DNA from 2 places in the Dactylosporangium sp. NPDC005572 genome. Region 1 is predicted to be linked to the other one. Evidence: riboswitches for the same ligand, from Rfam matches in the RefSeq annotation. Region 1 holds a riboswitch; the other holds the start of a gene.
The links. Region 1 has a riboswitch for cyclic di-AMP ahead of ABZS66_RS16620 (C39 family peptidase). Riboswitches for the same ligand answer to the same signal wherever they lie in the genome.
Positions count from the first base shown of each region.

Region 1 (3,882 bases):
GCGGCGCGCACGGCGGCGGTGGTCGACAGTTCCAGCACGGCGGGTGCCTGCCGGACGTGGTCGCCGAGGACCGTGCGCAGCGCGGCGCTCAGCGACTCCCGGGTGCCGGATCCCGGCTCGCGGGAGACGAGCGGGGTGCCGGCCAGCTCCGCCGGGTCGATCCCGGCGGGGCGGCGGCCCCAGTGGTGCTCCGGCGCAGCGACGAGGACCAGTTCGTCGTGGGCGACGATCCGGCTGCGCAGGCCACGGGGCGGGTGCGGGCCTTCGACGAAGCCGAGGTCGGCGCGGCCGGCAGCGACCTGCTCCAGGACGTGTTCGCTGTTGGTGGCCTCGAGGACGACCTCGACCGGGACGACGCCGCGGCGCCGGGCGTCGGCGTGCAGGGTCACCAGCCAGCCCGGCAGGAGCTGCTCGGCGACCGTCAGGCTCGCGCTGACCCGGACCCGGGCGCGGGTGTCGTCGCGTAACGCCGCCAGGCCCGCGTCGACCTCGGCCGCGACGTGCAGCAGCCGGTCGGCCCACTGCGCGACCACGACCCCGGCCGGAGTGAGCTCGGTCCCCCGGGTGGTGCGGGTCGCCAGCCGGACCCCGGTCTGCGCTTCGAGGGCGACCATCCGGGCGGACACCGCCTGCTGGGTCAGGCCGACCTCGCGGGCCGCGGCGCTCAGACTGCCCGTGCGGGCCACCGCCAGCAGCACCTCCAGCGACCCGAGTTCCGGCATCCGCGCACTCAATCCCACAAGCAACCATGGTAACGAGCCACAAACCCGGGTTGTGACTCCACAACGGCAACCCGGCTACCCGCCGGCGCGAGCGGATCCGATCGTGGGGGTGTGAGGACCTCGACGCTGCCCCAACCGGCCGGTCTCCGGCCCGCCGACCCACGCCGGGACCCAGGCACCCTGGACGGGCCGGCGCACCGGCTCGCCCGGTTCGGGGTGCTGACCGACCTGGCGCACCCCCGCGACCTGCTGGCGAACCTGACCCCGAACTGGTACGCGTCGATCATGGGCACCGGCATCGTGGCCACCGCCGCCGCGTCGTTGCCCCTGCACCTGCCCGGCCTGCGCACGTTCGCCGTCGTCGTGTGGGCGTGCGCCGCGCTGCTGCTCGTCGGGCTCACCGCCGCCACGGTGGCGCACTGGCGGCGCCACCCCGCCACGGCCCGCGGCCACCACGCCGACCCGGTCATGGCGCACTTCTACGGCGCGCCGCCGATGGCGATGCTCACCGTCGGCGCCGGCACCCTCCTGCTCGGCCGGGACCTGATCGGCGTCGGCGCCGCGGTCGCCGCCGACTGGGTGCTGTGGCTCGCCGGGACCGCCGCCGGGCTCGCCACCGCCGCGTGGGTGCCGTACCTGCAGTTCACCCGCCACCACGACGTCGATGCGCGCAGCGCGTTCGGGGGCTGGCTGATGCCGGTCGTGCCGCCGATGGTGTCGGCGTCGACCGGCGCGCTGCTCGTGCCGTACACCCCGGCCGGGCAGCCCCGAACGACCCTGATCCTGCTCTGTTACGCCATGTTCGGGCTCAGCCTCATCGCCTCGCTGATCATCATCACCGTCATCTGGAACCGCCTCGCCCAGCACAGGACCGGACCCGCCCGGATGGTGCCCACCCTGTGGATCGTCCTCGGCCCGCTCGGTCAGTCGATCACCGCCGCGAACCTGCTCGGTGGTGTCGCCGACCAGGCCCTCCCCGGCCCCTACGCACACGCCCTGCAGCTGTTCGGCGTCGTGTACGGGGTGCCGGTCTGGGGCTTCGCACTGCTCTGGGCAGGCATCGCCGCCGCCGTCACCATCAAGACCGCCCGCGAACACCTGCCCTTCTCGCTGACCTGGTGGTCGTTCACCTTCCCCATCGGCACCGTCGTCACCGGCACCTCAGGACTCGCCCTGCACACCGGCGCCGCCCTGTTCCGAGTGGCCGCCGTCATCGGCTACGCCGTCCTGCTCACCGCCTGGGCCGTCGTCGCGGCCCGCACCGTCCGCGGCAGCCTCCGCGGGACGCTGTTCGCCCCGCCGGCAGCCCCGGCGGTGGCTCGGCCGGCCTCGGCCTGACGAGTCGTGAAGCCGACGACGCGGGAGCGCGTCGACTGCGGTTCTTTCCAGGTAGCGGGCCTTGGCAGGGCCGGTGGCCCTGCGTAACGTCTTGGGTCGCCTGACCCGGTTCGTGCTCACAACAGGTGGCGCCGGGACGGGCCCGCTGAGTCGTGCACGCACGAGCCGGGGACCCACCGCAAGTCTGGGGTGAATCCGCGGGCCGACGGCCCGTGGTAGGGCGACCTTCGCGCCCGAATCCGTCAGCTAACCCGGTAGGCGGACGCGTAAGGAGACATGCCTGTGCACAGCCGGCTCAACCCCCACCGCAGCAGCCCTCGCCAGCCGCGCACTCGCGCGGCCGCACGCCGATCGGTAACGGCAGGACGCTAGTGCGGATCGCTGCGATGCGGCGGGCGACCACACCGCCGCGCGTTTGCTGGACAACCGCTCGCCATCAGCGCTGACGCCATGTGTCATCACGCGCCCCGCACGCTGCGGCGTGGCGGCGTGCGCTGCCCTGAACGTGATCAGGCACCTGGCGGTGCCGCCGCGTGCCGACGGTGAACCGCGCCCTTGCCCAGCATGTTCGGGCCGTCCGCGCGCGCCGACGACCGATCGATCGCCCCGGTCGAAGCCCTGGAGAGTCGCAATGAACCTTGTACCTGTACGACGTCGGCAGGCCCGGCACTCGGCGCCCGCGCGTCATCCGAGAGCGGCCGTGATCTCCTGTGCGCTGCTTGCCGCGGCCGCCTCGGTCGGCATCGTGCTCAGTCAGCTCGGCGATCCGCCGTCCGCTCGCAGCGCCTCGGCCGGTGCAGCGCCGGCGGAGCAGTCGGTGGCCGGGCACGGTGCGGACCAGCACCTCACTGATGCGCCAGCGCAGTCGACGGTGCCGGCCCCGTCGACGAAGGTCCTCGAGTACCAGTTCCAGTTGCAGCCCAACTACTACTACTGCGGGCCGGCCGCCACCCGGATCGCGCTCACGGCGGCCGGCCATGCCGTCAGCCAGGGCCAGGCCGCTGACCTGCTGGGCACCACCACCAGCGGGACGAACTCGGCCTTCGACGTCAGCCGGGCGCTCAACAGCGTGCTCGGCAACGGCCAGACGGTGTACCGGACCAGGGAGATCCCGGCCTACCCGGCGACGTCGGCGCAGGCGGCCCAACTGCAGGCGGACGTGGTGAACACCATCGGCGGCGGGCGGGCCGTCGTCGCCAACATCGCCGGGCATCTCACCGACAACGCGGGTGTCGTCCACTCCTACGAAGGTGGGCACTACCTCACCCTCGTCGGATACCAGGACGGCGGCAAGACGGTGAAGATCGCCGATCCGGCCAACCCCAGGGGCGACGGCACCTACTGGGTGAGCATCCCCAAGCTGGCCGACTGGATCTCCCAGCGTGGTTACTCGTACTGATCGCCGGCGTGGTCGGCGGTCGGCAACCGTGCACGATCGTGGTGGCGCGACCTCGTGGGTCCAGCCATGGCGTCCAGCGTGCTGGTCGTCGTCACGATGTGGGCCGGCCAGGGTGGCCTGTACGAGCTGGGCGGCCTGACCGCCGGCGGCACATCGATCGGTCGGCTGGCCGGTCTGGTCTCGGCCGACCTTTGCTCATCCAGGTCCCGCTGATGGCCCGGGTGCCGGTATTCGAACGCCCCTACGGCCAGGACCGGGACGGTGGTCATCGCCCTACCTCGGGATCAGGCCCGCTGGCGCATGTTGCCGCTCAACCCGAGCTGCGCCGACTTGGCCCGCTCGTACTCCGACTCGGTCAGCACGCCACGCTGCCGCAGATCGGCGAGCTTGGCCAGCTCGTCCGCCGAGCTCGGGGCGCTCGGG
Region 1 covers NZ_JBEXCY010000028.1:3,619-7,500, forward strand. The annotation lists gene ABZS66_RS16610 (LysR family transcriptional regulator) at 1-722, opposite strand, end outside; gene ABZS66_RS16615 (TDT family transporter) at 834-2,060, shown strand; cyclic di-AMP (ydaO/yuaA leader) riboswitch at 2,194-2,336, shown strand; gene ABZS66_RS16620 (C39 family peptidase) at 2,761-3,459, shown strand; gene ABZS66_RS16625 (hypothetical protein) at 3,526-3,672, shown strand; gene ABZS66_RS16630 (SHOCT domain-containing protein) at 3,744-3,882, opposite strand, start outside.

Region 2 (3,882 bases), on a different contig from region 1:
CGGCCGACCGGCTGCGCGGCTTGCGCTGCGGCGGCAGGATGCCTTCGATCTCGGTCCGCAGCTCTCCGAGGGGCGAGACGCTGGGCGGCGCCGAGACCGGGATGACCGTCGCGGCCTCGGGCAGTGCGAGCTGCTCCTCGGTGTCGATGATCTCGGGCTCCGGAGGCGCGATCTCCCGCTCCCGGCCCGGGGGCTGCTCCACGACGCCGTTGGCGGCCAGCCGGGCCGGTGCCAGGTCGGCGGCGATGAGCGCGGTGAGCCCGTCGTAGTCGGCGCCGTTGGCGAGCCGCAGTGCGATCTCGTCGAGGTCGTAGACGGCGACGGCGATGTCGGCTGTCGTCGGGTCGACGGCTGAGCGGATCTTGCGGTGCAGCACCTTGGCGATGGCCGCCGTGCGCTGCTCCTTGCGCTTCTCGGCCCGGGCCGCGGCGAGGGAGGTGTAGAGGCCGAGCTTCGTGTCGGCCTTGGCGAGGTTCTTGGCGCGCAGGGTCATCCACGGGTGGCGGATCCAGTGGCCGACCACCTCGTACGCGGGTGTGGTCGGTGGCAGGTCGCCCTTGGCCCGCAGCCGGTCGCGGCGCTGGTTCTCGGTGTGCATGAGCCACACGAGGTACCCCAGGGCGGACATTCCGGCGAAGAACCCGGCGAGCAGCTTGTCGTCGTGGGCCATCCAGTTGAACGCGACCGCGAACGCGGCGATGAGCGCCGACAGGAACCGCGACGCGGTCGCCCGCTCGCCCAGCCGGCGCCGTACGTCGGCGTTGGCGAGCACCACGATGCCGCCCAGTTCGAGCGCGGCGACGGCCGGGATGGCCCAGATCAGCGGGATGCCGAGGGCCTGGACCGCGCCGGTCACCTGCCCGGCCAGTGCGACCAGCAGAACCACGACGTAGAACAGCTGGCGCATGTAGGAGGTGCGTCGAACGGTCTTTTGCAGGTCGGCGTCGTGTTGGCCAATGCCCGGCGTCGTCACCGGTTTCTCCCGTCATCCGCTGCGGGCAGCGGGTATCCCCGTGCCGCGAGGAACTCGGCCAGCGCGAGGTCCACGGAGCTCTGCACCGTGGTGTTGTGATCGATGACGAACCGCTGCAGCATCTGCTCGATCTCGACCCGCACCCGGGTGTTGAGCTGCACGCGCTCGAAGCGCGGCCGCTGCGGCGGCATCGCCACCGTCTTCTCTGTCGCGTCCAAGTGGATCTCTCCCGCTAGCCGTTTGCTAGCGGGGACGCTAGCAAAGCAACCGTCGATGGCCGAATCAGACACGCCGACCCTGGGGATGACCCCGGTCTCGGGGTCTGCTCGGGGTCGCTCCCTGATGTGCGGCAGATACGCTCAGCCATACCGTCCTTGCATGACCTTTCTCGAAGCGGTACCGGGACCCCTGCTGGGCCTCGCGCTCGGCCTGGTCATGCTCCTCGACGCGATCCCGCTCATCGGCATCCTCGTGCCGGCGGACGTCGCGATCCTCACCACGTCGGGCTCGGTCGACCCGTTCACCAGCCTCGGCTGGGTCGTCGCCGGGTGCCTCGCCGGCTGGTCGATCACCTTCTTCGCCGGGCGGTATCTCGGCGAGCGGTTACGCCGCGGCCGCTTCGGCGCGTGGGTCGGCGCCGAGCGGTGGGCCACCGCCGACCGGGTCGTCCGCGAGGGCGGCAGCCGGATCCTGGTGACCGCGCCATTCCTGCCGTTCGTCAACACGCTCGTCCCGCTCGCCGCGGGCGGCCTCCGGATGCCCTACGGGCGCTTCCTGCGCACCGCCGCGATCGGTTCGGTGCTCTGGGGCGGGCTGTACGTCGGCCTGGGCACGCTCGCCGAGCAGGTCGCCGGCGTGCTGCCGACCGGCAACCTCACGATGGTGGTCACTGTCGCCCTAGGGCTGACCTTCGGCTGGATCGCCTTGCTGGGCACCCGCAAGCTGGCTACCGTCCGTAGTTGAGTGGTAGGCATTCTCGGTCCTGCGCAATCCGGTGACGATTCGGTAATCTGAGCCCGGATTCGCCTGGCGGCGCCCCTCGGTGCCAGTGGATCCGCCGCCGAATCGGTTTCGACCGAGCCGGGGACCCACCGATTTCTGGGGTGAATCCGCATTCGCGGTAGGGCCACTGTTCCGTCCCGAACCCGTCAGCTAACTCGGTAGGCGGTGCGCGGAGGGACAGAAAGTGATCAATATGCGACGCCGGGCGGCACTCCTGCTGGCTGCGGTGCTCGTCACGGTGGGTGCGTGGGCCACGCCCGCGTCGGCCGCACCGGGCGATCCGACCGCGCCGCCGGACGAGGGCAGCGCCAACATGACGCTGGGCGAAAAGCTCGAGCAGGCCAACCGCGAGTTCCTCGACGCCCAGGCGATCCTGGAGACGTCGAAGAAGAAGCAGGCCGAGCTCGCCGAGCAGATGGCCGCCATGCAGCGCGAGATGGCGCCGGTGCAGGCGTCGGTCAATCTCATCGCCGCCGCCTCGTACCGCACGGGCGGCATCCGGATCACGTCGGCGCTCATCACCACCGACTCCCCCGAGCAGTTCATGGACCGGGCGGTGCTGGTGAACACCATCGCGCGGTACAACGACCGCCAGATCGCCCGCCTCAACAAGCTGCAGGCCGACCTCGCCGCCGCCAAGAAGGCGAGCGACGAGGAGGTCGCCAAGCAGCAGGCCCAGACCGACATCATGGGCAAGAAGAAGAAGGACGCCGAGACCGCCCTGACGAAACTGGGCAACGGCAGGGCCGACGGCTACGTGAACGCCAACTCACCGCTCGCCAACCCGGCCCCGCGCAACGCCGACGGCTCGTGGCCCGCCGAAAAATGCATCATCGACGACCCCACGACGACCAAGGGCTGCATCACCCCGCGCATGATCCACGCGGTGAAGGAAGCGCACGAAGCGGGATTCAAGCGATACTATTCCTGCTTCCGCCCGTCGGGCCCGTACGAACACCCGAAAGGCCGAGCCTGCGACTTCGCCGCCCAATCCAGCGGCTTCGGCGGCGTGGCCAGCGGCGGCGACCGAACCTACGGCAACAACTTGGCGGCCTTCTTCGTCAAGAACGCGAGCGCGCTGGGCGTGCTCTACGTGATCTGGTTCCGCCAGGTATGGACCCCGGCCGCCGGCTGGCACGCGTACAGCGGCGGCAACGGCGACCCGTCCAGCGACCATACGAATCACGTCCATCTGAGCGTAATTTGATGCTTTTCTGACTCGGGTCCGCGCAACGCACGACCGTCGCTCCCGCCAGACAACGCTCTTCTCGGCGCGACATTCGTCCCGCCGAGAAGACGCTGCCATCGCCGTCGTGCCAAGAACCCGCGGGCGGTCGCCCGCGCGGAAGGCCCGCGTGCCTGAGGACCCGCTCGGTCACGGAGCAGACGCGCCCAAACGGCGATCACGCGCCTGGCGTTCCATGATCGTGGGAAGCATTTGGCTGCTATGGCGACCACGAGTTTCCCTTGATCATGGGTGCGCAGCCGGCAGCCGTCGCGGGTGATCGGGCGATTCGCGGCCTGCAGCGCGGCGACGGATGGTGCGGCGTCGCGGTGGGTGGTGGTGGCGCGGTGTGGCCACGGGTGGCGGGCCGCCGGGTGGGTGCTCCCCGGGCGGTCCGCCTCGATCTTGGGTGCGGTGTAGTGGGCGTCACGGTCGTAAAGCGAACGTTCATTCTTGACGACCTCGGCTCGGGGTCGCATGCTCAAAGTGAACGAACGAACGTTCTTTTTAGGGAGACTTCCGATGGCCCAGCAGCACAGCGCAAGCCGGTCGCCGTGGCCCCGTGTCGGGGCGATCGTGCTCCTGCTCACCGCACTGCTCAGTCTCATCATGATCGCGTTCGCGTGGCCGGCCACCCGGTCGACCGTGCACGACATTCCGCTCGCCGTCGCCGGGCCGCCGC
Region 2 covers NZ_JBEXCY010000116.1:3,833-7,714, forward strand. The annotation lists gene ABZS66_RS38805 (hypothetical protein) at 1-907, opposite strand, end outside; gene ABZS66_RS38810 (hypothetical protein) at 970-1,170, opposite strand; gene ABZS66_RS38815 (VTT domain-containing protein) at 1,352-1,936, shown strand; cyclic di-AMP (ydaO/yuaA leader) riboswitch at 2,022-2,155, shown strand; gene ABZS66_RS38820 (hypothetical protein) at 2,169-3,182, shown strand; gene ABZS66_RS38825 (hypothetical protein) at 3,723-3,882, shown strand, end outside.
Region 2: it holds a riboswitch for cyclic di-AMP, as region 1 does, so the genes downstream of both, ABZS66_RS38820 (hypothetical protein) here and ABZS66_RS16620 (C39 family peptidase) in region 1, are expected to answer to the same signal.